2 regions of the Marivita sp. S2033 genome follow, and region 1 is predicted to be linked to the other one. Evidence: riboswitches for the same ligand, from Rfam matches in the RefSeq annotation. Region 1 holds a riboswitch; the other holds the start of a gene.

Region 1 (14,781 bases):
GATGGCGGCGCGGATGCCCGCACCCCATTGCGCCTGCGCGGCCGCAATCTCCGCCTTGGATGGGCCCGAGGCTGCGGGAGCCTGGCGCGCCGGTGCGGATTTGGCGACCGGCGTGCCGCCGTTGCCGCGCGCTTTTTGCGCCGGTCGTGGCACGGTTGGTGCAACCCGCGCCCGGCGTGGCTCGGGGCGGAGCGAAGCGACCGGCGCGGTGTCGACGCTTGGCAGGTCTGCTGACGGCGGCGCGATTGGTTGAGCCGGCGCGCCAAATTGCGCCGGGCTGGAACGGTCGGAGGTTTTCGGGCGTGTCACCTTTGGAGTCTTTGGTTCTGTCAAGGCATTCAGTGTGGTCTGAGTGGGCTGCCTGGGTGCGGCTGGCAGGCGCGAGTCCATCGCGGGAAGGGCCGCGTCGGACTCCGGTTGCGGCAACGCTGCGACAGGTGAGCCGGGGGTTGGCGATACCTCCGGCTTTGGTATCTGCGGCGCAGATTGTTCTTGTGGAATTGAGAGCTGCGGCGCGGTGCTGACCTCCGGGGAGCGGTCCCAATCAGCGACCATCGCGGCGAGGGTTGGGGTCACTGCGCTCAGGGTGACGTCAGTCGCGCCGTCGGTTCCGCCACCGCCGCTCTCGCCCAAGGTCAGAGGGGCGAGCGTCAGGGCCGCGACATGCAACGCGCCCGACACCGTCAGAAAAACCGCGACCTCCATCACCCGCATTCAGCCGCCCTCCGTCACCAGTTCGACCTTGGTTGCGCCAAGCGCCGCAAGCTCACCAAGCAGGCGTGCAAGCGTTTGCGCGTTGAGCGCGGCATCGGCTGACAGGCGCAGCGTATCGGTGCGGGCCGCGGCCTGCACCAAGGCGGTGTCGCCGCGCAAGGCTTCGAAGGCAATGTCGCCATCGGCAGAGATGTAAAGCGTGGCGTCACCTGCATCCTCGTCGCCGTCGGCCGTGGGGAGCGTCAGATCGAATGGGGCGGGTGGCACGATCTGCGCTGTCATCAGGAAGAAGATCAACAGCAGGAACACCACGTTGATCATCGGCACCACCGGCTCGCGCGATGCGCGGCGCGGGCGAGGAGATAGGGACAGCAGGCTGGTCATTCCAGCACCGCCAGATTGGACAGTCCCGCAGCGCGCAGATCGCCCATCACATCAAGCAGGCGCTGGACGGACACGGTATTGCCGGCGCGCAGGATGATCATGTCCGTAGGCCGCGCCATCAATGGAGACAGCGCCGCGACCGGATCGTCGCTTGCAATGCCGTTGACGAGCAGACCGTCGGCCTCAACCGTCACCAGCCGGGGCGGCCCGTCATAGGGCGCATCGTTGCCACCGGTAAGGGACAGCGATATCGCCTCGGTTCCGCCGAACCGCGCGGCCAGCATGAAGAACACCAAAAGCAGGAACACCACGTCGATCATCGGCGTCAATCCGATGCGGCGGCGCTGTGGAATGATGCCAAGCTCAAGCATCGCGGCCCCGCTTTGCCGTCAGAACGCGGGTCGCGAGATCTTCGAAATCATGGGCCAGGCGAGTGTTGATACTGTCAAACCAGCTGAGCGCCATCGAAGCCGGGATGGCGACCGCCATGCCGGCGGCGGTGGTCAGCAAGGCCTGCCAGATACCACCGGCAAGCGCCGCCGGATCGGCGCGCGCGCCGCTGTCCTGCAAGGCCTGAAACGCCTCGATCATGCCCAGAACCGTGCCAAGAAGGCCGATCAGCGGCGCAATTGTCGCGATCAAGTCAAGCGCGCGCAAGCCGCTGCCCGCGTCCATCAACGCCCCACGCGCGACGCGCGCTGTCTCGTTGCGGGCGTCCTCGATCTCCTGAAACCGGACCGCGTTCATCGCCGCCTTGACGACGCGGGCGCGCAATCCTTTGCGATGCTGCAATACCTTCAACGCCTTGCCGCGCTGGCCGCTTTGCCACAGCGTCACCGCCTGTTCAGTCGCATCGCGTCGCCATGCCCCCATCCGCGACAAGCGCCACAGCTTCCACAGGATCAGGCCCAGCGTCACCACGCTCAACGTGGCAATCACCCAAAGCGCGGGCCCGCCGCGATTGAGGGCTTCGATTGTCTGGTTCATGTCAACACTCCAAGCGGAATAACGACCGGGCCTTGCGGTGTGGCGAAGATATCGGCCTTGAGGTGGAACACATCGGCAAGGATGCGCGGTGTCAGCACGTCGCGGGGCGCTCCATCGGCAACGATCCGCCCCGACCCGATGATGACAAGCCGGGTGCAATAGCGCGCCGCAAGCGACAGGTCGTGCAACGAGGTCAGCACCGCGCGCCCTTCACCGGCCAGCGATTGAAACACCTGCAACGTCGCGATCTGGGCAGCCGGATCAAGCCCGGCGATCGGTTCGTCCGCCATCAGCAACGGCGTGTCCTGCGCCAATGTGCGGGCAATCAACACACGCGCCTGCTCTCCGCCCGACAATTCGGTGGCCCGGCGCGTCCGAAACGCGGTTAGACCCATGCGCTTCAGAGCGGCGGTTACCGCGTCCTGGTCTGCGCCTGCCAGCCCCGCACCCCGCGCGAGATAGGGCAGGCGGCCCAGAGCGACGACCCGTTCAACGGTCATCGGCCACGCGATTTCGCGCGTCTGCGGCAACCACGCGACACGGGCGGCGCGGTCTCGGGCGCTCAGATCGGCGAGGTTGCTGGTGCCTTCAAAGGGCAACAGACCCAGCGCACCGCGCAACAGCGAGGTTTTGCCCGCGCCGTTCGGGCCGATCAGTCCGACGCATTCGCCCGCGCTAATCGACAGGCTGGCAGTGTCCACCACCGGACATTCGCCGCGCCGCACGGTCAGGTTGCGGAGGCTCAGAAGGGTCATGCGATTTCCCTCCGGGTCTTGTAGATCAGGTGCAAAAACAGCGGCGCGCCGATCAAGGCCATGACGACGCCGAGTTTCAGGTCTCGTTCCGGCAGGATCAGCCGGATGGCAAGGTCGGCCGCCAGAACCATCGCCGCGCCGCCGATTGCCGACGCCCAGAGCAGAGTGGACGGGCGGCCCTGCGCAAAGCGGCGCAGGATGTGGGGTACGACCAGTCCGACAAAGCCAACCGCGCCCGCAACAGCGGTCGCCGCGCCAACGGCGGCGGCGGTCCCGAGCAGCAATTGCAGACGCAACCGCGAGAGCGAGACACCAAGCGCCTGCGCGGCGTCTTCGCCCAGCGTCAGCGCGTCCAGCCCACGCCCCAGCGTGGCAAGCGCCAGCCAGCCCAGTGCCATGATCGGCAGCGCCAACCCCACATGGGTCATTGCGCGATCCGCGACCGATCCCATCATCCAGAAGACGATCTCGGATGCCGCATAAGGGTTGGGTGAGAGATTGAGCGCCAGCGCCGTGAGCGCGCCGGCGAAAGCCGACACCGCAATACCGGCGAGGATCAGCGTCAGCGACGATCCGCGCGGCCCGGCGAGCAGCAGGATGAGTCCGACAGCGGCGGCGGCCAGGACAAGCGCCGAGAGCGGCAATGCCAGCAGGAACGCGCCCGCAAAGCCGGTTTGCAGCGCGATCACCGCGCCAAGCGCCGCAGACCCCGACACCCCGATCAGCCCCGGTTCGGCCAAGGGATTGCGCAAAAACCCCTGCATGGCAGCCCCGGACAGCCCGAGCGACACGCCGACCATCGCCGCCAGCAAGGTGCGCGGCAGGCGGATGTCCTGCATCACCGAGACATAAAGCGGATCGCCCTGGCCCATCAGCGCGGCAAGCCCCGCCGGAACGGGGATCGCAGCATAGCCGACAAACAGCGATGTCATGAACATCGCGGCGAAAAGGGCCATCAGCGCAATAAAGAGTTTCACTCTACGGTCTCCCGCGCGCGGTGCAGTCATCTGTCATTGAGAGCCAAGGCCCCAAGACGGCGAGTTGCCACCACACCGGAGAACCGGCACATCCAACGCACCCCGCGTGGACGTAAGGTGATCTGTCGCGGCAGGTCTCCTGACTTGCGGGTTGTCGCGATGCCTGGGCCTTCCCGGATGTCTCCAGTGGCATGTGCCAGGCACGCTCGCCGCTTACAGTTGCGGGGGCAGTCGTGGGGTCTCACCACGTTCCCTTTTCACCGGGACGTGCCCGGACCGTGACGGATTTGGGGTACCCGTGTCAGCGCTCTGATGCAAGTGCGGTCTGGAGCTAGCGGGCACTGACGGTGGGCTGAACGTTCCCAAACTTGACGGTTATTGACGGCCCGCGGTAACCTCGCGCGGGGTCTTTAATACGGATCCGCGCAGGCTGTCGTTGCTAAAGGCGGGTCGAAATGTCGTTTCAGCTTTCAGGTCAAGGCCCTGAAATTTACGAAAACACCATGGTCCCCTTGTGGTTTGGACGCTGGGCCAGCGCACTGCTTGACTTGGTTGATCTGAAACCGGGAGAGGCTGTTCTGGACGTGGCTTGTGGGACCGGTGTGACGACACGACTGGCGAAACGGGCCGTGGGCAAAAACGGACAGGTCATCGGTCTCGATATCAACTCCGGTATGCTCGAAATGGCAAAGCGGCTTGCGCCCGACGCGGATATTGCCTGGACAGAAAGCGACGTCGTGGGAATCCGTTTGCCATCGCAGAGCGTCACCGCGGTCATTTCGCAGCATGGGTATCACTACTTTCCCGACAAACCCGTTGCTCTGCGAGAATTCTTTCGGCTCCTCAGGCCGTCCGGTCGCCTTGCGATGTCGATATGGGATGGTCACAGTGTCTACACTCAGGCGCTTTGCATCGCGGTTGAGAAACACATTTCATCCGATATTGCAGAAAAACAGCGCAGCCAGAGAGTGACGCCGTCGGATCGCGACTTGATCTCCGACCTTGCGGCAGCCGGGTTCCGCGATGTCGAAGTGCGTCGGCAAGAGCTGATGATCGACGTGCCGCATGCTGAGGAGTTTGTTCCGCTTCACCTTGGTTCCATGCCGATTGCCGATGCCTTTCACGCACTGGACCAGGCAGCGCAGCATGCGTTGATATCAGACGTCAGTGCCGCGCTGAGCGGTTACACGGTCGGTGGGCGCTTGATTTATCCTGACGCCGTGAACGTGGTGCTGGGCGTCAAGTGAGCTGAGGCTCAAGCCCCTCGAACCCTGACGGGTTCTCTGTGGGAAACGATGGGACGGATTAATCCGAAAAGCTGGTTCTACTCGAATCACAGTCCGGATTCGGCGCGAAATTTGAGTGAACCGCGCAGTTTGGCAGGCAATCTTTCTTAGCGAAATCTGATGTTCTTGGTTTGTTTGTTGCTCGTGTGGGAAAACATGGGCAATTATTTTCCATCGCCAAAATTACTATATGTTGTAGGCGATCCGCGCCTTGGTGGCTCATGTGCCACTTTCTGATCGGAATCCGCACTATATGCTGTGTTGCATGTGTGCGATAAACCACATCAAGTGGCGGCTACGGCCAAAAAACAGTTGCGACCCATGATTTCCCATGCCATCCCTAATGGCACGAGATGAGAGCAGGAAAGACAAGGGGAACAAAACAAACCCCGACTTCCTAACAAAAACAAAAAACGAGCAGGTTTCATACAGGCACCCGCTTTCATCTAACACAGAGATCCGGCGCGCGGGCGAGCAGACATCCCCCCAGGTGGCGCGTGCAGTCGGACTTTCCCGGAAACGGGACACGGGCGGCGGGTTGATCAGTGGCAGCAGATCAACCCGCCGTTTCCGTTTCCAGGGATCAGAGAAATTGGAAGGACCGGTCGGACAGTGGCTCGTAAGCTCAGGTTCAGAGGCGAGAGTCATCACAAGGTTGATGGCAAGGGCAGGGTGTCCATCCCGGCCCCGTTCCGCCGTGTGCTGGAGGCGGGCGATCCAGCCTGGACCGAAGGGCTGAACCCCGAACTGGTCGTGGTCTATGGCGATAAGCGCCGCAAATACCTTGAATGCTACACCATGCAGGCCATCGAAGAGGTGGACGAGAAGATCGAATCCCTGCCGCGCGGATCGGTCGAGCGGCGGATGCTGCAACGCCTGTTCAACGGACAATCCCATCCAACAAGCGTCGACGAGACCGGGCGGCTGGTGCTGCCGGCCAAGCTTCGTCAGAAGATCGGACTGACCGGCGAGGCGTTCTTCATCGGTGCCGGCGACACCTTCCAGATTTGGGAGCCGGAAACCTACGAAACCGAAGAACAGGCCGCGACCGACGAATGGCTGGACGAGCTGCCGGACGATGTCGATCCGCTGATCTATCTGGACAGGCAGCCGGGAGAGTAAACCAATGTCCGCTGCCGCTGCCACTCCTCCCAAAGACCCCCATGTTCCTGTCCTGCTTGCGCCGCTCCTGCGGACGGTCGCGCCCGTGTCCGGTGTCTGGATTGACGGCACCTTCGGCGCGGGCGGCTATGCGCGCGGTCTGATCGAGGCGGGCGCGGATAGCGTGATCGGCATCGACCGCGATCCTCTGGCGCAGGAGATGGCAGCGGAGTGGCTGCCACGTTACGACGGGCGCATCACGCTGCACCGTGCGAATTTCGCGGACATGGATCAGATCGCGTCCGACGTGGACGGCGTTGTGCTCGATCTCGGCGTGTCCTCGATGCAGCTTGATCTGGCCGCGCGCGGATTTTCCTTCATGCGCGACGGGCCATTGGACATGCGGATGGGGCAGGATGGCCCCTCGGCGGCGGATATCGTCAATCACGCCGATGAATTCGACATTGCGGACATCCTTTACACCTACGGCGAAGAACGCGCCTCGCGCCGGATCGCCAAGGCCATTGTCGCCGCGCGCAAGGTGGCGCCGATCACCCGGACGCTTGAATTGACCAAGATCGTCGAAAGCTGCCTGCCACGCGCCAAACCCAACCAGTCGCACCCCGCCACGCGCAGTTTTCAGGCGTTGCGCATCGCCGTGAACGATGAATACGGCGCATTGATGCAAGGTCTCATGGCGGCGGAACGGGCGCTGAAACCCGGCGGATTGCTGGCCGTGGTCAGCTTTCATTCGGTCGAGGACCGGATGGTGAAGCGCTTCATGCAGGCTCGTGCGGGCCAGACCGGACGCGCCAACCGCTATGCGCCCGAGATCGACGCGATCACGCCTGCCTTCGAGATCATGACCCGCAAGGCGGTGGGGCCGGACGAGGACGAACTTGACGTCAACCCGAGGGCGCGCTCGGCCAAGCTGCGCGTGGCGCGGCGCACCGATGCCCCGGCGGGTGACATTGATGCGGGACAAATTGCGCTTCCCCAGTTGAAGGAGGATCGGTGATGCGGTCGTTTTTGTACATCGTGACGTTTCTGGCCGTCATTGCGGCCGCCTTTTGGGCCTATCACGAGAACTACAAGACCCAGGCGGCGCTCGGTGAGGCGCAGCAGGTGCGTGGCCAGATCGCCGAGGCGCGTGCGCGACTTGCTGTTCTCAGGGCTGAATGGGCCTACCTGAACCGCCCAGACCGTCTGCGCGATCTGGCAGACGTGAACTTTGACCGTCTTGGCCTGATGCCGTTGCAGCCTGACCAATTTGGCCGGGTGGACCAGATCGCCTACCCGATGCCGCCGCAATTGCCGATCACCGATCCGGTCGATGTGACCAGCGCAGGAGCAAACCCATGATCCGCACGCCGCTTCGCCCGCTTGCCCGCATCCTTGAAGCCCGCAGCAAAGGCGAAAACCCCGACGCCATCGAACGCGAAAACCTGCGCATCCGTCACGAGCAGATGCGCGACAAGGCCAGATCGCGCGCCGAGGGGCGGCTGTTGGTCATGGCGGTGATGTTCTTCTGTGCCTTCGGCGTCGTCGGCGCGCGCATGGGTGTTCTTGCCGCCTCCGAGGCCGAGGAGCCGCGTGCGCAGGCCACCGGCGCGTCGATCATCGCCAGCCGCGCCGATATCGTCGATCGCAAGGGCCGGATCATGGCGACCAACATGGAAACCGTGTCGCTGTATGCCCACCCCCAGCAGATGATCGACCCGGTCGGCGCGGCGGAAAAGCTGGCCGCGATCTTTCCCGATCTCGATCAGGACCGGCTGAAAAAGGACTTTACCGGCAAGCGCAAGTTCATGTGGGTGCGCAAGAAGCTGAGCCCTGAGCAGAAACAACTGGTGCATGATATCGGCGAGCCCGGCCTTCTGTTCGGCCCGCGCGAGATGCGACTCTATCCCAACGGTGCCGTGGCATCGCACATCCTGGGTGGCGCAAGTTTCGGGCGCGAAGGCGTGCATTCGGCTGAAGTGATCGGCACAGCCGGGATCGAGAAGTTCTTTGATTCCGAATTGCGCGACCCCGCCCGCGAAGGCGCGCCGCTGGAACTGTCGCTGGATCTGACCATTCAGGCCGCGACCGAGCGTGTCTTGTTGGGCGGGATGAAACTGCTCAACGCCAAGGGCGCCGCAAGCGTGCTGATGGATGTGCACACTGGCGAAGTGATCGCCATCGCGTCACTGCCCGACTTTGACCCCAACGACCGGCCCCGTCCGCTGACCGAGGGCGACGCGTCCGACAGCCCGTTGTTCAATCGCGCGGTGCAGGGCGTCTACGAGCTTGGCTCGACCTTCAAGATTTTCGCGTCCGCGCAGGCGCTCGAGCTTGGTCTGGTGAACCCGACCACGGTGATCGACACGTCAGGCCCGTTGAAGGTGGGTGGCTTCCGGATCGGTGAATTCAACAACAAGAACTACGGCCCGTTGTCGGTGTCTGACATCATAGTTAAAAGCTCGAACCGGGGCACCGGGCGTCTGGCGCTTGCGATCGGCGCAAAGCGTCAGCAGGAGTTTCTGGACAGCCTCGGGTTCTTCAAACCGGTCCCGTTGCAGATTGTCGAGGCGACCGGCGGGCAGCCGCTGTTGCCCAAACGCTGGACGGATCTGTCGAGCGTGACGATTTCCTACGGCCACGGCCTCAGCTCGAGCCCGCTGCATCTGGCGGCAGGCTATGCGGCGATTGCCAATGGCGGGCATCAGGTCACACCGACGCTGCTCAAGCAAACAGGTCCGAAACTCGGACCGCGCTTGATGTCCGAACGCACCGCGGCGCAATCGCTGGACATGCTGCGCAAGGTCGTCACCGAAGGCACCGCGAGCTTTGGCGAGGTGCCGGGCTATTCGGTGGGTGGCAAGACAGGCACCGCCGACAAGCCCAAGCGGCGCGGCGGCGGGTATTACAAGGACAAGGTGATCAACACCTTCGCATCGGTGTTCCCGACCAACGACCCGAAATATGTGCTGATCGTCACTCTCGACGAACCCGTCGAGACCAGTGGTACGAAGCCCCGGCGCACCGCCGGCTGGACAGCGGTGCCGGTGGCGGCCGAAATGATCAGCCGCATCGCACCGCTTCTGGGCTTGCGTCCAGAGGTCGAAACGCGTCATTTGACGGGCATCATCAACACCTCGAATTGAAAGGCGCCGCCTTTCGCGGGGCATCATAAACAGGGGGTGTGGCATGAGGGCAGACGCCAAAAGCCTGAGCCAGCTTGGTCTCACCGCGCGCGGCGGAGCGGACGTTTTTGTCACCGGTCTGGCGGTGGACAGTCGCGATGTGAAAGACGGTTATCTGTTTGCCGCTTTGCCCGGCACGCGGATGCACGGCGCCGAATTCATCCAGTACGCGCTGCGCATGGGCGCTCGCGCTGTTCTCACCGATATGGACGGCGCGCAGATCGCACAGGACGAACTGGCCGACGCGAACGTTGCCGTCGTGATCGCCGCCGACCCGCGTCAGACACTGGCGTTCACCGCCGCCCTCTGGTTCGAGCGGCAGCCCGACACGATGGTCGCCGTCACCGGCACCAACGGCAAAACCAGCGTTGCCAGTTTCGTGCGCCGCATCTGGCAGTTGCTGGGGCATCCCGCCATCAATCTGGGCACCACCGGCGTCGAGGGTGATTGGCAGGCGCCGCTGGCCCACACCACGCCCGAGCCGATCACCTTGCACCGGGCGCTGGCCGGCGCGTCCGAGGCCGGGGTGGAACATGCCGCGATGGAAGCGTCTTCGCACGGGCTGGCGCAGCGGCGGCTGGACGGGGTGAACCTGCGTGCGGCAGGCTTTACCAACTTCACCCAGGACCATCTCGATTATCACGACAGTTTCGAAGCCTATTTCGACGCCAAGGCGGGGCTGTTCGCTCGGGTGCTGCCCGAGGACGGAATCGCCGTGGTCAACATCGAGGACGCGCGCGGCGTGGACATTCTCGCCATCGCGCGGGCGCGCGGGCAGGAAGTGATGACTGTCGGGCGCGACACTGGTGCCGACATGACCCTTCTGGCGCAGCGCTTTGACGCCACCGGGCAGGATGTGCGAATCAAGTTCGGTGGCGAGACCTTCCAGACCCGTCTGAACCTCATCGGGGGATTTCAGGCTGAAAACGTCATGGTGGCGGCTGGTCTGGCAATTGCCAGTGGCGCGGTGCCGGACCGGGTATTTTCGGTTTTGCCCGAACTGGAAACCGTGCGCGGGCGCATGCAACTCGCCGCGACGCGCACCAATGGCGCTTCGGTCTATGTCGATTACGCCCACACGCCCGACGCGGTCGCGACCGCATGTCAGGCGCTGCGCCCGCATGTCATGGGGCGGCTGGTGGCCATCATTGGCGCAGGCGGCGATCGCGATCCCGGCAAACGCCCCATAATGGGCGCGGCCGCTGCCGAATTCGCCGATCAGGTGATCGTCACCGATGACAACCCGCGCAGCGAAGACCCGGCCGACATCCGCGCCGCCGTCCTCGAAGGCGCGCCCGAGGCTTCCGAGGTCGGCGACCGGGCCGAGGCCATCTTGCGCGGTGTCGATGCGGTCGGGCCGGGCGATGCGTTGCTCATCTGCGGCAAGGGCCACGAGACAGGCCAGATCGTGGGCGACACGGTATATCCGTTTGACGATGCCGAGCAGGCCAGCGTGGCCGTGGCGGCGCTCGACGGGAAGCTGGCATGACGCTCTGGACGGGCGAAGACGCCGCACGCGCCACCGGTGGAACGCTTCGCGGCGACTGGACCGCGACAGGCGTGTCCATCGACACCCGCAGCTTGCAACAGGGAGATCTGTTCATTGCCTTGAAGGCGGCGCGCGACGGGCATGATTTTGTGGCCCAGGCTTTGGACGGGGGCGCGGCGGCGGCACTGGTCAGCCGGGTGCCAAACGACGTGGCGTCAGACGCACCTCTGCTGATCGTGGATGATGTGCAGACCGGGCTTGAAGCCTTGGGCCGAGCGGGACGCGCGCGCAGCAAGGCGCGCGTGATCGGTGTCACCGGGTCGGTGGGAAAAACCTCGACCAAGGAAATGATGCGGACGGTTCTGGGTGCGCACGGTACGGTTCACGCCGCCGAGGCCAGTTACAACAACCATTGGGGCGTGCCGCTGACGCTGGCCCGCATGCCGCGCGACACCGATTTCGCGGTGATCGAGATCGGCATGAACCATCCCGGCGAAATCGCCCCGCTGAGTGCCCTCGCGCGCCCCCACGTGGCCGTCGTGACGATTGTCGCGCCCGCGCATCTGGAAGCGTTCGAGAGCATTGACGGCATCGCGCGCGAGAAAGCGGCGATCTTTGACGGTCTGGAACCGGGCGGCGCTGCGATCTGGAACGGCGACCTGCCAACCAGCCCCATCCTTGAAAAGCGGGCCCGCGCAAGAGCCGCCACCTGCCTGTCGTTCGGCGAAACCGAAGGCTGCGACATGCGCGTGACATCGCTGCGCGACGGGTCTGGATGCAGCGTGGTGCAGGCGATCCATGACGGCGAAGAGCTGCTTTACAAGATCGCCGCGCCGGGACGGCATTTCGCGATCAACGGCGCTGGCGTTCTGGCCATGTGCGAGGTGCTGAAGCTGGACCGCGCCCTGTCACTCGCCGCCATCGGGCGCTGGCAGCCCGGTGCCGGGCGCGGGGCGTACCTGACCGTATCGCTCGACGTGGCAGACCCGACCGCGACGCTTGCGCTCTTTGACGATGCCTATAACGCCAACCCCGCCTCGGTTGCGGCGTCACTGGCGGTGTTGGCCGCGGCATCCGTGCAGCACGATATCGGCCGGGTCAGCAAGGGACGGCGAATCGCTGTGCTGGGCGACATGAAGGAACTGGGCCCCACAGGCCCGCAACTGCACGCCGCACTGGCCGAACTGGAGGCCACGAAAACGCTGGATCTGGTGCATTGCGTCGGACCGCTGATGCGCCATCTGCACGAGGCACTGCCCGAGGAAAAACGCGGGATGTGGTTTGAAACGTCCGACGAAATGGCGCTGCGCCTGCCGCGCCGGCTCGATGCGGGCGATGTGGTGATGGTCAAGGGCTCGCTGTCGATGGGACTCGCGCGCGTGGTTGACGCCATTCGCAATATGAGCGAAGGCAGCGGCCCGCACGGCGCGGGCGAGGGATAAAGGGACTATGTTGTATTGGTTGACCGCGCTGTCGGACGGGGGCGATGTTTTTAACCTCTTTCGCTACATCACCTTCCGCGCGGGGGGCGCTTTCCTGACGGCGCTGCTGTTCGGCTTTATCTTTGGCCGTCCGCTGATCAACGTCTTGCGCAAGCGTCAGGGCAAGGGCCAGCCGATCCGCACCGACGGGCCAGAGGGTCATTTTGCCAAGGCCGGAACGCCCACGATGGGCGGGCTCTTGATCGTCGGGGCGTTGCTGACATCAACGGTACTCTGGGCGCGGCTGGACAATCCGTTCGTCCTGATGGTGCTCTTTGTCACCATGAGCTTTGCCCTGATCGGATTTGCCGACGACTACGCCAAGGTGAAAAAGCAAAACACCGAAGGTGTGTCCGGCAAATTGCGCTTGTTGCTGGGTTTCCTGATCGCCGGGATCGCCGCGTACTGGGCTGCGCAATATCACCCCGCCGAATTGACCAATCGTCTGGCGTTTCCGGTGTTCAAGGACACGTTGCTGAACCTGGGCGTGTTCTTCGTGCCATTTTCGGTGATCGTGATCGTCGGCGCGGCGAATGCGGTGAACCTGACCGATGGGTTGGACGGCCTTGCGATCATGCCGGTGATGATCGCGGCGGGCACGCTTGGCGTGATCGCCTATGCCGTGGGCCGGGTCGACTTTACCGAATATCTTGACGTGCACTACGTTCCCGGCACCGGCGAGATCCTGATCTTTACCGCGGGCATTTTCGGCGGCGGGCTGGGTTTCCTGTGGTACAACGCTCCGCCTGCAGCGGTGTTCATGGGCGACACCGGATCATTGGCCCTTGGCGGCGCTTTGGGAGCCATTGCGGTGGCCACCAAGCACGAGATCGTTCTGGCGATCGTCGGCGGCTTGTTCGTGGTCGAGGCGCTGTCGGTCATCATTCAGGTGTTTTATTTCAAACGCACCGGCAAGCGCGTGTTCCTGATGGCTCCGATCCATCACCATTACGAGAAAAAGGGCTGGGCCGAGCCGCAGATCGTGATCCGGTTCTGGATCATTTCGCTCATCCTGGCGCTGATTGGTCTGGCGACATTGAAAGTCCGGTAAACGCGCCTCACTCGCGGAACCGGTTTTTGCATATTCACAGCAAACTGCGCCGTCCAGTTGCGCGCAATTTCGCCGCGCTGTAGGGAGGTGCGCAGATCAAGGGACGCAACCGATGACACACATCGCGCATATTCAACTGGATGACGGCAACCTGCCGCCGCCAACCCCGGAAATCGAACAGGAACGCCGAGTCGCGATGTTCGACCTGATGGAGCACAACACGTTCGAACTGCCGCAACGCGACGGGCGCGAGGCGCCGTCGGGGCCGTATAATGTCGGCCTCTCCATTCGCGACAAGCGTCTGGTGTTCGACGTGACCACCGAAGCGCATGAAAAAGCGGCGGAATTTCACCTGTCGCTCACGCCGTTTCGGCAGGTGGTAAAAGATTACTTCCAGATCTGCAAATCCTACTTCGACGCCGTCAAGACGCTGCCGCCCAGCCAGATCGAGACCATCGACATGGCCCGCAGGGGCATCCACGACGAAGGCGCGCGCATCCTGAAAGAGCGGCTTGAGGGCAAGGTTGCGATCGATGAGGATACGTCGCGTCGGCTTTTCACGTTGGTGTGCGTGCTGCATTTCGGGGGCTGAGCGTGGCATCACTGCCGCAATCTGTCCTGTTTTGCTGCGACCACAACGCTGTTCGCTCTCCAATGGCCGAAGGGATCATGAAAAAGCTCTATGGCTTTGATACCTATGTACAATCCGTCGGTGTCGTGAGCGATCTGGAAATCGACGGTTTTGCGATTGCGGTGTGCAAGGAAATCGGCGTCGAGATGAGCCGTCATCGCGCGCGCAGCTTCGATGAGTTGGAGCAGTATGGCGAGGCGCTGTCGGGATTTGACCTGATCGTCGCACTGTCTCCGGCATCGCAGCGTCGGGCACTCGATCTGACTCGCCTGTTTCATCTGACGGTCGAATACTGGCCGATCATGGACCCCACCGGTCTGGGTGAGACTCGGGAACAGAAGCTTAACGCATATCGCCAGACCCGCGATCAGCTCGTGGATCGCATGACGCAAAAATGGCAGGGCAGTCTATAATCCGCGTAACCTGAGCGCATGAGGAGATCGACCAATGAAGATCGCGACGGCCGCCTATCCGATGGATTTTCTCGAGTCCATGAGGGCTTACGAGTCAAAGCTGAGGCATTGGGTTGACGACGCAGCGGGCAACGGGGCCGACCTTCTGGTCTTTCCCGAATACGGCGCGATGGAGTTGGCCACATTGTCAGGACGCGATGTTGCGCTTGATCTCGAGGCGTCGTTGCACGCGGTGTCCGATGTTCTGCCCGAGGTCGATGCATTGCATACGCAATTGGCGCAGGAGTTCGGCGTTTACATCCTCGCGGCCTCCGCTCCGGTGTTTGA
Region 2 (14,781 bases), on a different contig from region 1:
CGGTGCCATGAGTGACGAGACCACGATGTAATTGGCAGTGGTCGGCAGGCCCATGCCAAGGATCAGCGACAGCACCGCCACCAGCACAAGCAGGATGATCAGATTGCCGCCCGAGATCACTTCGATCACCTGTCCGATGATCTGGTGCGCCCCGGTCAGGGAGATCGTGCCGACGATGATGCCCGCCGCGCCCGTCGCCACACCGATGCCGATCATGTTGCGCGCGCCGCTTTCGAGCCCGAGGACAAAGTCCTGAAAGCCGGCAATCGCCTGGTTAGCAAACTCGGATTCGCCCCGGAACATCGCTTTCAGCGGCCTGTGGGTCAAGGCGACGATTATCATCGTAATCGTGGCCCAGAACGCGGACAGCGCCGGTGAGAGACGGTCAAGATATTCTGTGCGCACCATCAGGTTCCAGACCAGCACAAAGATCGGCAGCGCAAAATAGGCTCCACCCAGGAACGTCGGCGTCAGACGCGGCGCAGAGACCGCCTTTTCGTCAGGATCATCGACCTTGAGATCGGGGTACTTCGACGACAGGTAAACAAGGGCGACATAGGCAATCGCCAACAGCACCAAGGACGGATACACGGTTGCCCCCGGCATGATCGGTTCGAGCATCGCCCGGAATGCGACAACGAGGAACGTCACCGCAGCCATGCCCAGAAACCCTGTCAGGAACAGGACCAGAATCAGGATGACCCCGATGTGCCGCCCGGGTTTTTTCAAACCCTGAAGACCCAGTTTCAGGCTTTCCAGATGCACGATATAAAGCAGCGCGATGTAGGAAATAACCGCAGGCAGAAAGGCGTGTTTGACAACATCGATATAGGGAATGTTGACATATTCGACCATCAGGAACGCTGCCGCTCCCATGACCGGTGGCGTCAACTGACCATTGGTCGAAGACGCCACTTCGACAGCGCCTGCTTTTTCCGAGGAAAATCCGATGCGCTTCATCAAGGGAATGGTGAAGGTACCCGTCGTGACGGTGTTGGCGATGGAGGATCCTGAAATCATGCCGGTCATCATCGACGACAGCACCGCTGCCTTGGCCGGTCCCCCGCGCAAAGATCCGAGCAGGGCAATGGCGACCTTGATGAACCAGTTGCCGCCGCCCGCTTTTTCGAGCAAGGCACCAAACAACACGAACAGGAAAATCATCGAGGTCGAGACCCCGAGAGCGACGCCAAAGACGCCTTCGGTCTGCATCCAGTAATGGCCCATCGCCTTGGAGAAGGACGAGCCGCCGTAATTGGTGATCCGCCCGATCCATTGCGAATACCCGCCGAAAAACGCCAGCGCGAGGAACAGCGACGCGATGATGACCAGCGGCAAACCCAACGATCGGTAGACCGCAACCATCAGAACCACCATGCCGATGGCGGACATGACGATATCGGTCGTGCTCCAAAGACCGGGGCGGTCGGCAATCTCGAAGCGAAAGACGATAAGATAGAGACAGGCGGCAACGCCAAGGATCACAAGCGCCCAATCATAGGCCGGTATCCGGTTGCGATGCCCGAAAATCGGAAAGGCCAGCGTCGCCAGGGCGATCGCAAAGGCAAGGTGAACATAGCGCGCCTGCGCAACGATATTGGCGAGGATGCTGACACCCGTGGCCTGCGCCAGGACACCCGGTAGCTTTGACGCGATATATAATTGAAAGAGGGACCACGCGATACACAGCCCGAAGATCAGGGTGTTTGCAAAGGCACCGGCCTGTCGTGCGCCGGTATCGGCCTCTGCCACCATGTCTTGGGCGGTTTTTGTCTCGGTCATCTTGATGTCCCCCCGAATGCGCGGTTCCCGCGTCGTTTTAAGGCAAAACACCGGCGCACCTTGAAAGATGCGCCGGCGCTGTGTGTCAGGTCGTCATAAAGCGGCCCTTATTCCATCAGGCCAAGTTCTTTATACGCGCGCTCTGCACCGGGGTGCAAAGGAGCCGACAGGCCGTCCTTGACCATCTCCTTGGCGTCGAGATTGGCGAAGGCAGGGTGCAGGCCACGAAAATCATCGAGGTTGGACATCACTGCCTTGGCCACGGTGTAGGCCACGTCATCGGAGACTTCGCTGCTTGTGACGAAAGTCGCGCCAACGCCGAAGGTGGTGGTGTCCTCATCGTTGCCGGCATACATGCCCGCCGGGATCGTCGCGACACGGTAGTACGGGTTGTCCGCGACCAGCTTGTCGATTTCCTCGCCCGTCACATCGACGAGTTTGACATCGCAAGTCGTCGTCGCTTCCTTGATCGCGGCGGCAGGGTGGCCAATGGTATAGATCATGGCGTCGATATTATCGTCGCAGATCTGCTTTGCCATTTCCGAGCCCTTGTACTCGGTAGCGAGTCCGAAATCGTCCATCGTGATGCCATATGCGTCCATCACGACTTCCATTGTGGCGCGCTGCCCGGAACCGGGATTGCCCACGTTCACGCGCTTGCCCTTGAGTTCTTCGAACGAGGTGATGCCGCTGTCACCGCGCACCAAGAGCGTAAACGGCTCGGGGTGGACAGAGAACATCGCACGGATTTCGGGAAACGGATTGTCGGCAAACGACGAGGTGCCGTTATAGGCATGATACTGCCAGTCCGACTGGGCAACGCCGAATTCAAGCTCTCCGGCCTTGATCGTGTTGATATTGTAGACCGAACCGCCTGTGGACTCCACGGCGCAACGGATGCCATGCTCCTTGCGGTCGCGGTTCACCAGACGGCAGATCGCGCCGCCGGTGGGATAATACACACCGGTCACGCCGCCAGTGCCGATCGAGATGAACTGCTGGTCTTGCGCCATTGCGGCTCCACCAAATGCGATGGAGGCGACGGCTGCGAGGCCTGCTGCGAAACTTTTATACATCATGTTTTTCTCCCAGTTAGCTTGCGGACACGCGGCGCGGCCCACAGGTTGAAACGTCAAATAAAATTGCCCATCCCAAGCGCGATTTTAAGCGCGCAGGAGATTTTCTTACGTTCCCAAAGACATAAAACGTGATTCGCTCCGAATGGGCCAGCTTAGTGATCGCGTAATCTGTAACTATCGTCCTTTGCGTCGCGTCAAACCGCTGACAGACAGGGACGAAACGGCGCATATGCCGCCTCCAGAGGTTCTATCGCTTGCGTTCCGGATGGTCTCTTGGTGGGATGCGCCCGTACGGTTGGGACGGCTCAACCGTACCGTGCCGTTGCAGCAAAGGTGATGTCCGATGAGCCACGTCTTTCCACGCCATAACCTCGCACCTCCGCCCAAAGCCGTGCGCGGTGAGGGCTGCTATCTCTATGACGATAGCGGCAAGCAGTATTTTGACGGCTCCGGCGGCGCGGCGGTGTCTTGTCTGGGTCACGGCGACGCCGAGATCGTGCAGGCGGTACAGGATCAGGCGGCGCGACTTGCCTATGCGCATACCGGTTTTTTCACCAGCGATCCGGCCGAGGAACTGGCCGATCTGCTGGTGCGCGACGCGCCCGGTGATCTGGATCGCGTCTATTTCGTGTCGGGTGGTTCCGAGGCTGTGGAATCCGCGCTGAAACTGGCACGCCAGTATTTTTTGGAAATCGGGGAACCGCAAAGGCGCCATATCATCGCCCGCAGGCAAAGCTATCACGGCAACACCCTTGGCGCGTTGGCAACGGGCGGAAATGCGTGGCGGCGGGCGCAGTTCGAGCCCATCCTGATGGATGTGTCCCATATCGCGCCGTGTTACGAATACGTCGATCGTGCGCCGGACGAGACATCGTTCGATTACGGCCAGCGCGTTGCGCAGGAGCTGGAGGACGAGATCCTGCGGCTTGGCCGCGACAGCGTGATCGCCTTTGTCGCCGAGCCTGTCGTGGGCGCCACGATGGGCGCGGTTCCGGCGGTCGAGGGCTATTTCAAACGCATCCGCGAGATTTGCGACACCTATGGCGTGCTGTTGATCCTGGATGAAGTCATGTGCGGCATGGGGCGTGTCGGCAGCCTGTTCGCCTGCGACATCGAAGGTGTTGTGCCCGATATCCTGTGTATCGCGAAAGGGTTGGGTGCGGGCTACCAGCCGATCGGCGCAATGATGTGTTCGGCAAAGATTTATCAGGCCATTTCGGACGGGTCGGGCTTTTTCCAACATGGGCACACCTATCTCGGTCATCCGGTCGCCTGCGCGACATCGCTTGCGGTGCTCAAGGCCATTCACGGGCGCGATCTGATTGCCAGGGTACAGACCCAGGGCGAAAAGCTGGCAGAGGCGCTTCATGACCGGTTCGGGCAACACGCACATGTTGGAGATATTCGTGGCCGAGGGTTGTTCCGCGGCATCGAGATCGTCGAGGATCGGGCCTCGAAACTGCCATTTGATCCGTCGCACAACATCGCCGCACGCTTCAAGAAGGTGGCTTTCGAGGCGGGGTTGATCTGCTATCCGATGCGCGGCACCCGCGACGGCAATCTTGGGGATCATGTGCTGCTCGCGCCACCCTATATCATTTCGGACGATCAGATCGGCGAAGTGGTCGACAAGCTCGACATAGCGATGAAGGCGGTCCTGCCCTGAGCCAAAGTCTCGCACGCGCCACACACGCGGGCGACAGGCGAAACCACCCTTGACGACCCGTGGCTTCAGGGTGCAGATGGCGGTGTTTACGGTCCGGGCGTTCACGCGTCTGGTGAAAAGGGAACGCGGTGCTTCTGCATGAATAATCCGCGACTGCCCCCGCAACTGTGAGCGGCGAGCGATGCTGATCGTGCCACTGGTTCCGGCAAGGAACTGGGAAGGCCAGCAAGGCGACGACCCGCAAGTCAGGAGACCTGCCGTAGGCCAACACCCAGTCCGAACGCGGGGCGCGTTGGGGCGGCGGCACGTCCGCAGTGGTGTCTATCACCGTCTGCGGATGCATCTGTGTCCCAGATCATCGTTACTCTACCGGCGCACAGCGCTGGACAAGGCCGGGATCATTTCTATGGCACGTCTCACCACCAAACTGCTTTTATGCACCACCCTCGTTGCGCCGTCTTTAGCGGCTGCGCAAACCCTGAGCGGTGATGTCATCGAACTTGAGGAAATCGTCGTGTTCGGCGGTCTTCTTCCCACCAACCTTGAAACGACGGGGGCAACCATCGACGTCGTTGATAGCGAAGAAATCAGCCTCAAGGGGCTTGCCGCGACGTCGGCGCTCAAAGCCCTGCCCGGAGTTTCGCTCAGTGCCAATGGCGGTCTGGGCAGCAGCGCTTCGTTGCGCATTCGGGGGCTTGGCGGATCCTATATCGGCGCGCGCGTTGACGGGATCGACGTCACCGATCCCTCCAGCACGCAGACCGCGTTCAACTTCGGCACGCTCACCAGCGGCGCGCTCAATCGCATCGCCGTCGTGAAAGGCACACAATCCGCGATCTACGGCTCTGACGCAATTGCCGGTGTTGTCGAGGTCGAGACATGGCGTCCGCTCGTCGATGGCATCTCGGGGCGGGCCCAGCTTGAGCTTGGCAGCTACGAGACCCGCGCCGGCAACCTCAGCGTCGGGTATCGCGATGATCGCGCCGAATTGGCGCTTAGCCTTGGCCGCATCACGTCCGAGGGGTTCTCGGCACGCGACACCGACAACGAGGATGACGGGTTCACGCAGAACAACGTCAACCTGTTCGCGGCCTATCAGGTGAGCGACATGATCCGCGTCGGCATGGCCGGGCTGTGGTCGGACGCGACGAGCGAATTCGACCGCTCGGCGAGCGACACTTCTGGCGAGTTGGATGAAACACGGCGCGGTGTGCGCGTATTCGGCGAATTCCAGACCGGCGCATGGGATCACGAAGTGAGCTTCAGCACGTTCGAAACCGAACGCTTTGACGAAGACGGCTTCACCCGCGAATTCATCGGCGAGCGCGACACCGTTGCCTATCTGGCGCAAGGCGAGGTTGCGACCGGCGTCGCGCTGGCGCTTGGTGCCGACTGGACCGAAGAGCGCGCATCGCTTGACGGCGATGATTACGACGCCTCGAACTCTGCCGTGTTCGCCGAGGTCAAGGCGACGCCGACTGATGCGGTCGAGCTGGCTTTGACGTTGCGCTATGATGATTATTCCGATTTCGACGGTCAGCTTTCGGGCCGCGCGGCGCTGTCGTATCGCTTGGCCGACGCCACCACCCTGCGCGCCTCCATCGGAACCGGATACCGCGCGCCGTCGCTCTATGAGCGCTTCGGGCCTTATGGCGGCTCCGGCGCGCTTGACCCCGAAGAAAGCCGGAGCTTCGATCTTGGCGTCACGCAAGAATTTGGTGAGCGCGGCTCTGTCAGTGCCACACTGTTCTGGTCCGAGATCGACAACCTGATCGGCTTTGGCGTGACGCCTGATTGCCTGCCGTCGCAGGCCTTTGGCTGTTACATCCAGACCGATGGCACAACGCACTCGCGCGGGCTCGAGTTGAGCGGCAGCTATGCCGTCACAGACCGGCTGCGCCTCTCCGGAGCCTACACCCTGACCGATGCCGAAAACGACGGCGACCGGTTGATCCTCGTGCCGCGTCACGATCTGGCGCTGGCGCTTGAGGCGGATGTGACAGACGAATTGCAGGTGGCCGTCAACATGACCCGAGTGGCCGACAAGCTGGACGGTTTCGGAACCCCGACGCGGTTGGATGACTACACCCTGTGGGATGTCTCGGCGCGCTATGCTGTCAGCGACAAGGCGTATTTGTACGGCGCGATCGAGAATATCGGCGACGTCGATTACCAGACTGTCCGCGGTTACAACGCGCCCGAGCGGACGGTCCGGTTCGGCGTCGAAACGTCGTTCTGACGATGCTGCGTCTGCTGACGCTTTTGATCCTGCTGCTGGCCCCGATGGGGGCCGGCGCATCCGGCCTGCCGCGTGTCGTGTCAGTCAACGTATGCACAGACCAATTGGTCATGCTGCTTGCCGAGCCTTCGCAGATCATTGCGCTGAGCCCGCTTGCGGATGATCCGCGTGCATCTGCCATGGCGGCTGAGGCTGCCGCTTTCGCCAAGACCAGCGCCAGCGCGGAAGCCATTGCCGTGCAAGCGCCCGATATCGTGGTCGCGGGCCAGTATAACGATCCGGCGCTGATGAACATGTTGCGCAGCATCGGCGTCGAGATCGTGGAGTTCCCCTTGGTGCAGGCGCTGGAAGACATTCCCGCGTCAATGCGCAAGATGGGTCGCGTGCTTGCACAAGAGGCTCGGGCCGAGACGATGGCAGCGGCCTTCGAGGCCGAACTCGCGCAGTTTTCAGAGCCGGACGACTCAGCGCCGCTGGCGGCTTTCTTCTTTCCAAACGGCTATGCGCTGGGCACGGGCACGCTGAGCCACGACATCCTGACAGCAGGTGGCGCGCGCAATCTGTCGGCGGCCCTTGGCATGACCGGAAACGGCCGTCTGTCGCTCGAGCAGTTGGTGCTGCACGCACCCGACCTGCTGATCGGCGCGCCGCACAATGACGGCTTTTCCAGATCGGAAGAAATGACGACACACCCGGCCATTGCCGGGATTGCAATGTATCACAGTTCCGCAGATTGGGTGTGCGAAACCCCGCACGTGCTCACAGCGATCAAACAGGTTGCCCAGGCAGTCGAGGCATTGCGCGCAGGGCAAACAGAGTGACGCCCTAGCCAAGCACCGCCTTCACGGCCCGCACCGTTCCGGCAACCACCTGATCCGCCTCTTCGCGCGTCAGGCAGAACGGGGGCGCGAACCCCAGGATGTCGCCTTGCGGCATGGCCCGTGCGATGATCCTGTCCTGCTCCAGCAGCTTGGCCGAGACTTGCGGCCCGATCTTGTCGCCTGCATCGAAGAACACGCGGTCGCTCTTGTCCCTGACGAATTCGACGGCACACAACATGCCTTCGCCTCGCACGTCACCGACATGAGGGTGATCGGCCAACGCCTCTGTCATTGCCGTGTTGAGATAAGTGCCCACGTCACCCGCGTCGTGCATGAGGTTCAGATTGTCGATCAGTGTGAGGTTCGCCACCCCCGCCGCGGCGCCGATCGGGTGCGCGGAATAAGTCCAGCCGTGGCCGATGGGACCATTCTCGTCGGTTCCCTGCTCCAGCACGTTCCAGACCTTTTCCGAAACGATGGACCCCGAAAGCGGCGCGTAGGCCGAGGTCAGTCCCTTGGCGATGGTGATGATGTCCGGCGTCATGCCATAATGGTCGGACCCGAACATCGTGCCGAGGCGGCCAAAGCCGGTCACGACTTCATCCGCGATCAGCAGGATGTCGTGCTTGTCGAGCACAGCCTCTATCGCCTGCCAATATCCCGCAGGCGGCGGGACGATACCGCCGGTTCCCAGTACCGGCTCGCCGATGAAGGCGGCGATGGTGTCGGCACCTTCACGTTCGATCAGCGCCTCGAGGTCGGCCACGCATTGCGCGACGAACTGCTCTTCGCTTTGCCCCAGATCGTCGCGGCGGAAATAGTAAGGCGCCGTAGTGTGGAACACCTGTTCGACCGGCAGATCGAATTTCTTGTGAAACAGCTCCAGCCCGGTCAGCGATCCGGTCATCAGGCCCGACCCGTGATAGCCACGCCAGCGCGAGATGATTTTCTTCTTTTCGGGACGGCCAAGGATGTTGTTGTAATACCAGATCAGCTTGATGTTGGTTTCGTTCGCATCCGACCCGCCAAGGCCGAAATAGACCTTTGACATGTTCTTGGGCGCGCGATCCAGAACCATCTTGGCAAGCGTGATCGACGCCTCGGTGCCGTGACCGACATAGGAATGATAATAGGCCAGTTCCCGCGCCTGATCCGCAATCGCCTCGGCGATCTCCTGACGGCCATAGCCGACGTTGACGCAATACAACCCGGCAAACGCGTCCAACAGCCTGGTTCCGTTGCGATCCTCGATAAAGACACCAGAGGCGGTTTTGATGACGCGCGACGGGCTTTCGCCACGGGCATGTTGCGCCAGATGTGTCGAGGGATGAAAGAAGTTGTCACGATCCCATTGGTCGAGTTGATCGTTTTTCAGCATATCGTCCCCCTGTCGGTCCTCTTTGTGCGTTCGGCCTCAACAGGCGGAAATTTCTTGATTTTGTCAAGAAATCCACTGATGAATTTTTGAGGCACCGGCGAAACGCACATTTGCGGTGCACATCCTAACCGGTCGAGTCTCTTATGGATTTCTCTAACGTCGCGTTCACACTTCCCGAATACAAGCGCCGCATAAGCCTGACGCGCGGCGCGATGGAGGCGGCGGGGCTTGATGCGATCTTTGTCACCGACCCCTCCAATCAGGCCTGGCTGACCGGCTATGACGGCTGGTCCTTCTACGTGCATCAGGGCGTGTTGCTGCGCCACGAGGGCGAGCCGATCTGGTGGGGCCGGGAGATGGACCTTCCGGGCGGGCAGCGCACGTGCTGGATGTCGCATGACAATATCCGTGGCTACGCCGATCACTATGTGCAGTCGATTGCCCGCCATCCGATGCTGGATCTGGCCGCGCTGATCAAGGATCTGGGGCTGGAGGAGGCGCAGATCGGTGTCGAGATGGACAATTACTATTATTCCGCCAAGGCTCATCAGGTTCTAACCGCCGCCTTGACCGAGGCGACGATTCACGACGCCACCGCATTGGTGAACTGGCAGCGTCTCATCAAATCCGAGGAAGAAATCGCTTTCATCCGCAAGGCCGCGCGCATTTCGGAAAAGGTGATCGAAACCGCCATCGCGCGCGCCGCGCCCGGTGTCCGCAAGAACGATCTGGTCGCCGACATCTATCACGCTGGCATCACCGGGGTTGATGACATCTGGGGCGACTATCCGGCAATTGTCCCGATCACGCCGTCCGGTCTGGATGCCACGGCGGCCCATCTGACATGGAATGGCGACCCGATGCGCGACGGCGAGGCCACGTTCTTTGAACTGTCTGGCTGTTACCGACGCTATCACGCACCGATCAGCCGCACCGTTTACCTTGGTACCCCGACGCAAGAGGTGCGCGATGCCGAAAAGGCGCAGATGGACGGCATAGAAGCGGGGCTTGATGCGGCACGCGCAGGCAATCGCTGCTGCGATATCGCCAATGGGTTTGTCGATACGCTGAAAAAGCACGGTATCCACCGCGAGGGACGGTGTGGCTATCCCGTTGGCCTCAGCTATCCGCCGGATTGGGGCGAGCGCACCGCGTCGATCCGCTGGGAGGACGAGACCGTTCTGGAGCCGGGAATGACCTTTCACTTCATGCCGGCGCTTTGGATGGACACTTGGGGGCTGGAAACCTCCGAAACGATCCTCATCACAGAAACGGGGCGGGCCGAAACGCTGTGCAATGTCGAGCGCAAGCTGTTTGTGAAGGAGTGACGCTGTGGACACCCTACAGCGCAGCAGGGCAATCCTGAAAGACCTGATTGCTTACCCCACGATCTCGGCGCTCAGCAATCTCGACATGATCGCGCATATGGCCGGATTGCTGGAGGACGCAGGCGCGCGCTGTGATCTGTACGCCTCGCCGTGCGGCACCAAGGCGAACCTTTTTGCCACGATCGGGCCAGAGCGGGACGGCGGGATCGTGTTGTCGGGTCACAGCGATGTCGTGCCTGTTGCCCAACAGCCGTGGTCTTCCGATCCGTTCGTGATGGAAGAGCGCGACGACCGGCTATACGGGCGCGGCACCTGCGACATGAAGGGCTTTATCGCAGCGACCCTGGCAATGGCGCCGGCTCTGGCAGAACAGGTCCGCGACCGGACTTTGCATTTTGCATTCACCTATGACGAGGAGGTCGGCTGTCTCGGTGCGCAGCATCTGGCCGATATCCTTAAAAATCGCGGCCTCACACCCGGCATTGCCATCATTGGCGAGCCGACCGAAATGCGGATTATCGACGGTCACAAGGGCTGCCATGAATACACCACGCGGTTTACCGGGCTGGCGGGTCACGGATCTTGCCCCGATCATGGCGTCAACGCGGTGGAATACGCGGTGCGCTATGTGCACCATCTTTTGGGACTGAAGGACCGCCTGCGCGCCAGAGCGCCTGCGCAATCACCCTTCGATCCGCCCTGGACGACGGTGAATGTCGGTGCGCTCGCCGGCGGTGTTGCGCATAACGTCATCGCGCCGACGGCGCAGGTCGATTGGGAAATGCGCCCCGTGCAGGCTGGGGATGCGCAACTGGTCCTGTCGAGCCTGCAAGAGTTTTGTGAGCGCGAATTGCTACCGCAGATGCGCGCTGTGCATCCGGATGCCAGCATTTTGCTCGACATCGTCGGAGAGGTGGCCGGGCTCACTCCGACAGACGAAAACGAAGCGCGGCGGATCGTCTCGCAGCTTACCGGCGCGACCAATTCGGATGTAGTGGCCTTTGGCACCGAAGCGGGGATTTTTCAGGCGCTGGGGATGGATGTCGTCGTCTGCGGCCCCGGCTCGATCGAGCAGGCGCACAAGGCGGACGAGTTTCTGGCAATCGAGCAGTTGGCGCAATGCCTGACGATGCTGGAGCGGTTGGGCGCAAAGCTGGCAGATCCGGCTGATACCTGACGCGCCGTCTGTGCTCAAACCGTGCATGACCTAGAATCCCCTGTCATTTATGGCTCACCCTTTTAAGGTGAGACGCAATCAGCCAGTCTCGAACAAAAGGGTGGGATTTTAGATGTTCTTGAAAAACGCGTGGTATGTGGCCGCTTGGAGCGACGAGATCGTCAAGGAGTTGCAGCAGGTCAAAGTGCTTGGCGAAAAGATCTGCATGTTTCGCAATCCGCAGGGCGAAGTCATCGCGTTGGAAGATGCCTGCCCGCACCGCAAACTGCCGCTATCCAAGGGGCGGATCAAGGGAGACACTGTTGAATGCGGCTATCACGGCCTGACCTTCGATTGTGCCGGGCAATGCGTTTGGGCGCCGGGCGGCGGGCGTATTCCCTCGGCGGCGCGGGTGCGGCCGTATCCGGTGCATGAAAAATACGGGTTGGTCTGGATCTGGATGGGCAATGCGGCCATCGCCGATCCCGAGGACATCATCGACATTCCCAATTTCGACAGCCCGGACTGGGGCATCAATCGCGGCGCGGCGATGGAGTTGAACTGCAACTACCTGCTGATGTGCGACAACCTTCTGGACCCGACGCATGTGGCATGGGTGCATGAATCTTCCTTTGCCTCGGCCGAGACGAAGGACGCGCCATTGCGGGTGTCGAAAACCCACAATGGCGTGATCGTCCACCGCTGGATGATGGATCACGAACCCGCGCCGTTTTATAAGAAGGTGATCGAGTTCGAGGGCAATTGCGACCGGCTCCAGCACTACGAAGTGCGCTATCCCAGCCACGCGCTGATCCGCGCGGTGTTCACCCCTGCGGGCACCGGGGGCAAAGACGGGCCGCTGCATGAAAAAACCTTTATCATGGACAGCTACAATTTCATGACTCCGACCACCGCGACCGAGACGCGCTATTACTGGTTCCAGCTTCGCAACATCCGTCCCGATGACGAAGAGCTGTCGAAGATGATGAGTGAGGACGTGCGCAACGCATTCGAAGAGGACCGTGCGGTTCTGAACGAGGTGCAGGTCGGGATGAGCGAAAAAACGTCGCCGCATATCGACCTTGGGATCGACGCGGGGCAATTGCGGTTCCGCCGCCAGCTTGAAGCGATGATTGCGGAAGAGGCGATGGTGGATGCCAAGATGAGCCAGTAACCGGACCACGCGCGGCAGGTGGCGCTCGGTTTTTATAAAGTGTAGGGTTAAGGCCAATAAATGCAGTCTTAATAAAGGCGCGCGTCATGACGGCCACCTACAAGGATGTGAAGTCGGACATCCTGTCGAAGATCACCCAAGGCGATTGGGCGCCCGGCAGCCTGATACCCAACGAAATCGAGCTGGCGGCGATGTATGGCTGCGCGCGCGCGACGGTGAACCGGGCGATGCGCGAACTTGCCGATGACGGCATCATCGAACGTCGTCGCAAGGCCGGCACGCGGGTGCGCAGCGCGCCCATCCGCCAAGCGCGGTTCGACATTCCGCTTGTGCGCAACGAGATTGCCGAGAAAGGCGCGGAGTATCGCTATTCCCTTGTGAGCTGCACCGTCGCGGATGCGCCGGACTGGCTTCGTGCGCGTCTGAAACTGGACGAAGGCAGCCGGGCGCTGCATCTGATCTGCATGCACTATGCCGACGGCGAGCCGTACCAACACGAAAACCGCTGGATCAATCTGACCGCACTGCCGCAAGCCGAGGACGCCGATTTCAACCGCTCAGGCCCGAACGAATGGCTCGTTGCACGCATTCCCTATTCCGATGCCGAGATCAGCTTCTCGGCCGCTTTGGCGGAAGATGCGTTGTCGGATCACCTGGCCTGCAAGGTCGGAGACCCGGTGTTTACCATCGACCGCTCGACATGGTGGCAGGGGCAGGCGATTACCTTTGTCACCCTGACCTATCGCCCCGGTCATCGCCTGACGACCCGCTATTGACCCGCAACCAAAGGACCGCACCCCATGAGTGATCCCCGCTTTGCCGACCTCCCGACGCCGTGCCTGTTGCTTGACGAGGCCAAGATGAAACGCAACATCGACCGTCTGGCGAAACATGCCGACGCGCTGGGCGTCGCGCTGCGGCCGCATCTGAAAACCACCAAATCGGTCGAGGCGGCGCGCTATGTTCTCAAGGATGGCAACGGTCCGGCAACCGTGTCCACGCTGGCCGAAGCCGAGGTGTTCGCGGCGGCGGGTATCACCGACATCGTCTATGCCGTGGGCATCGGGCTTAACAAGCTCGACCGCGTTCTGGATCTGCATCGCGCCGGGTGCCGACTGACGGTGTTGCTGGATTCCGTCGTGCAGGCGCGCGCTGTGGCCAAGGCCTCCAAGGACGCTGGCATCGCCATTCCCGCGATGATCGAGATCGACAGCGATGGCCATCGAAGCGGGCTCAGCCCGTCTGACCCGGATTTGATCGAAGTCGGGCGCATCCTGCACCAAGACGGCGCGGAACTCGCGGGCGTGCTATGCCACGCGGGGGAAAGTTATTCCGCCGTCGGCAAAGAGGCACAATCGGAGTATTCCGAAGCCGAGCGTCTGGCGGTCGTCAGCGCCGCCGAGGCTTTGCGCGAAGCGGGCCTGCCATGTCCCGTGGTCAGCGTCGGATCGACGCCAACCGCCCACGCCGCCAAGGATCTGACCGGCGTCACGGAAATGCGCGCGGGCGTGTACGTATTCTTTGATCTGGTCATGGCCGGGATCGACGCCTGCCGCATTGACGACATTGCCCTGTCGGTTTTGACCACGGTGATCGGCCACCAGCCCAAACACGGCTGGGTGATGATCGATGCCGGCTGGATGGCCATGTCGCGCGACCGCGGAACCGCCAATCAGGCGGTGGATCAGGGTTATGGGCTGGTCTGTGACGAGGATGGCAATGTGCTGCCGGACCAGATCGTCGCGCAGGCCAATCAGGAACATGGGATCATCGCTCTCCGTCACGGTTCGGACGGCACGATGCCTGATCTGCCGATCGGCACACGGCTGCGCATCCTGCCCAACCACGCCTGCGCTACCGCCGCACAGCATCAGCGTTATCATGTGATCCCCGAAACGCCGGGTGCACCGTTGATGACATGGGAGCGGTTTGGCGGTTGGTGAAGGACAAGAGAACCGCCGCCGCGTTGGTCAAGGCAGCGGCGGTCAAACGCATTGAATCAGTCGCAGGCCGCGTCGACGATGATGTCGACCTTCAGCTCGGCCCGCGCCAGTTTGGATTCACCGCAGGCGCGCGCAGGTGCGTGACCTTCGGGAACCCACGCGTTCCAGACCTCGTTCAACCCGTCGAAATCGCTCATGTCCGCCAGCCAGATGGT

The links. A riboswitch is a leader RNA that binds a small molecule or an ion and turns the genes downstream of it on or off. The one in region 1 is predicted to bind cobalamin.
Region 2: it holds a riboswitch for cobalamin, as region 1 does, so the genes downstream of both, ACGKZZ_RS09940 (TonB-dependent receptor plug domain-containing protein) here and ACGKZZ_RS10775 (FecCD family ABC transporter permease) in region 1, are expected to answer to the same signal.

Annotation. Positions count from the first base shown of each region.
Region 1 covers NZ_JBISBV010000005.1:129,862-144,642, forward strand. Annotated here, with positions in the region: gene ACGKZZ_RS10750 (TonB family protein) at 1-714, opposite strand, end outside; gene ACGKZZ_RS10755 (ExbD/TolR family protein) at 715-1,098, opposite strand; gene ACGKZZ_RS10760 (ExbD/TolR family protein) at 1,095-1,469, opposite strand; gene ACGKZZ_RS10765 (MotA/TolQ/ExbB proton channel family protein) at 1,462-2,085, opposite strand; gene ACGKZZ_RS10770 (ABC transporter ATP-binding protein) at 2,082-2,840, opposite strand; gene ACGKZZ_RS10775 (FecCD family ABC transporter permease) at 2,837-3,847, opposite strand; cobalamin riboswitch at 3,929-4,113, opposite strand; gene ACGKZZ_RS10780 (methyltransferase domain-containing protein) at 4,321-5,064, shown strand; gene mraZ (division/cell wall cluster transcriptional repressor MraZ) at 5,776-6,225, shown strand; gene rsmH (16S rRNA (cytosine(1402)-N(4))-methyltransferase RsmH) at 6,230-7,222, shown strand; gene ACGKZZ_RS10795 (cell division protein FtsL) at 7,222-7,566, shown strand; gene ACGKZZ_RS10800 (peptidoglycan D,D-transpeptidase FtsI family protein) at 7,563-9,350, shown strand; gene ACGKZZ_RS10805 (UDP-N-acetylmuramoyl-L-alanyl-D-glutamate--2,6-diaminopimelate ligase) at 9,394-10,878, shown strand; gene ACGKZZ_RS10810 (UDP-N-acetylmuramoyl-tripeptide--D-alanyl-D-alanine ligase) at 10,875-12,320, shown strand; gene mraY (phospho-N-acetylmuramoyl-pentapeptide-transferase) at 12,328-13,410, shown strand; gene ACGKZZ_RS10820 (UPF0262 family protein) at 13,523-14,002, shown strand; gene ACGKZZ_RS10825 (low molecular weight phosphatase family protein) at 14,005-14,454, shown strand; gene ACGKZZ_RS10830 (carbon-nitrogen hydrolase family protein) at 14,489-14,781, shown strand, end outside.
Region 2 covers NZ_JBISBV010000004.1:234,449-249,229, reverse strand. Annotated here, with positions in the region: gene ACGKZZ_RS09955 (TRAP transporter permease) at 1-1,782, opposite strand, end outside; gene ACGKZZ_RS09950 (TAXI family TRAP transporter solute-binding subunit) at 1,890-2,861, opposite strand; gene ACGKZZ_RS09945 (aspartate aminotransferase family protein) at 3,205-4,527, shown strand; cobalamin riboswitch at 4,600-4,804, shown strand; gene ACGKZZ_RS09940 (TonB-dependent receptor plug domain-containing protein) at 4,934-6,766, shown strand; gene ACGKZZ_RS09935 (ABC transporter substrate-binding protein) at 6,769-7,587, shown strand; gene ACGKZZ_RS09930 (aspartate aminotransferase family protein) at 7,592-8,965, opposite strand; gene ACGKZZ_RS09925 (M24 family metallopeptidase) at 9,109-10,293, shown strand; gene argE (acetylornithine deacetylase) at 10,298-11,470, shown strand; gene ACGKZZ_RS09915 (Rieske 2Fe-2S domain-containing protein) at 11,583-12,623, shown strand; gene ACGKZZ_RS09910 (UTRA domain-containing protein) at 12,710-13,399, shown strand; gene ACGKZZ_RS09905 (DSD1 family PLP-dependent enzyme) at 13,424-14,566, shown strand; gene ACGKZZ_RS09900 (RidA family protein) at 14,623-14,781, opposite strand, start outside.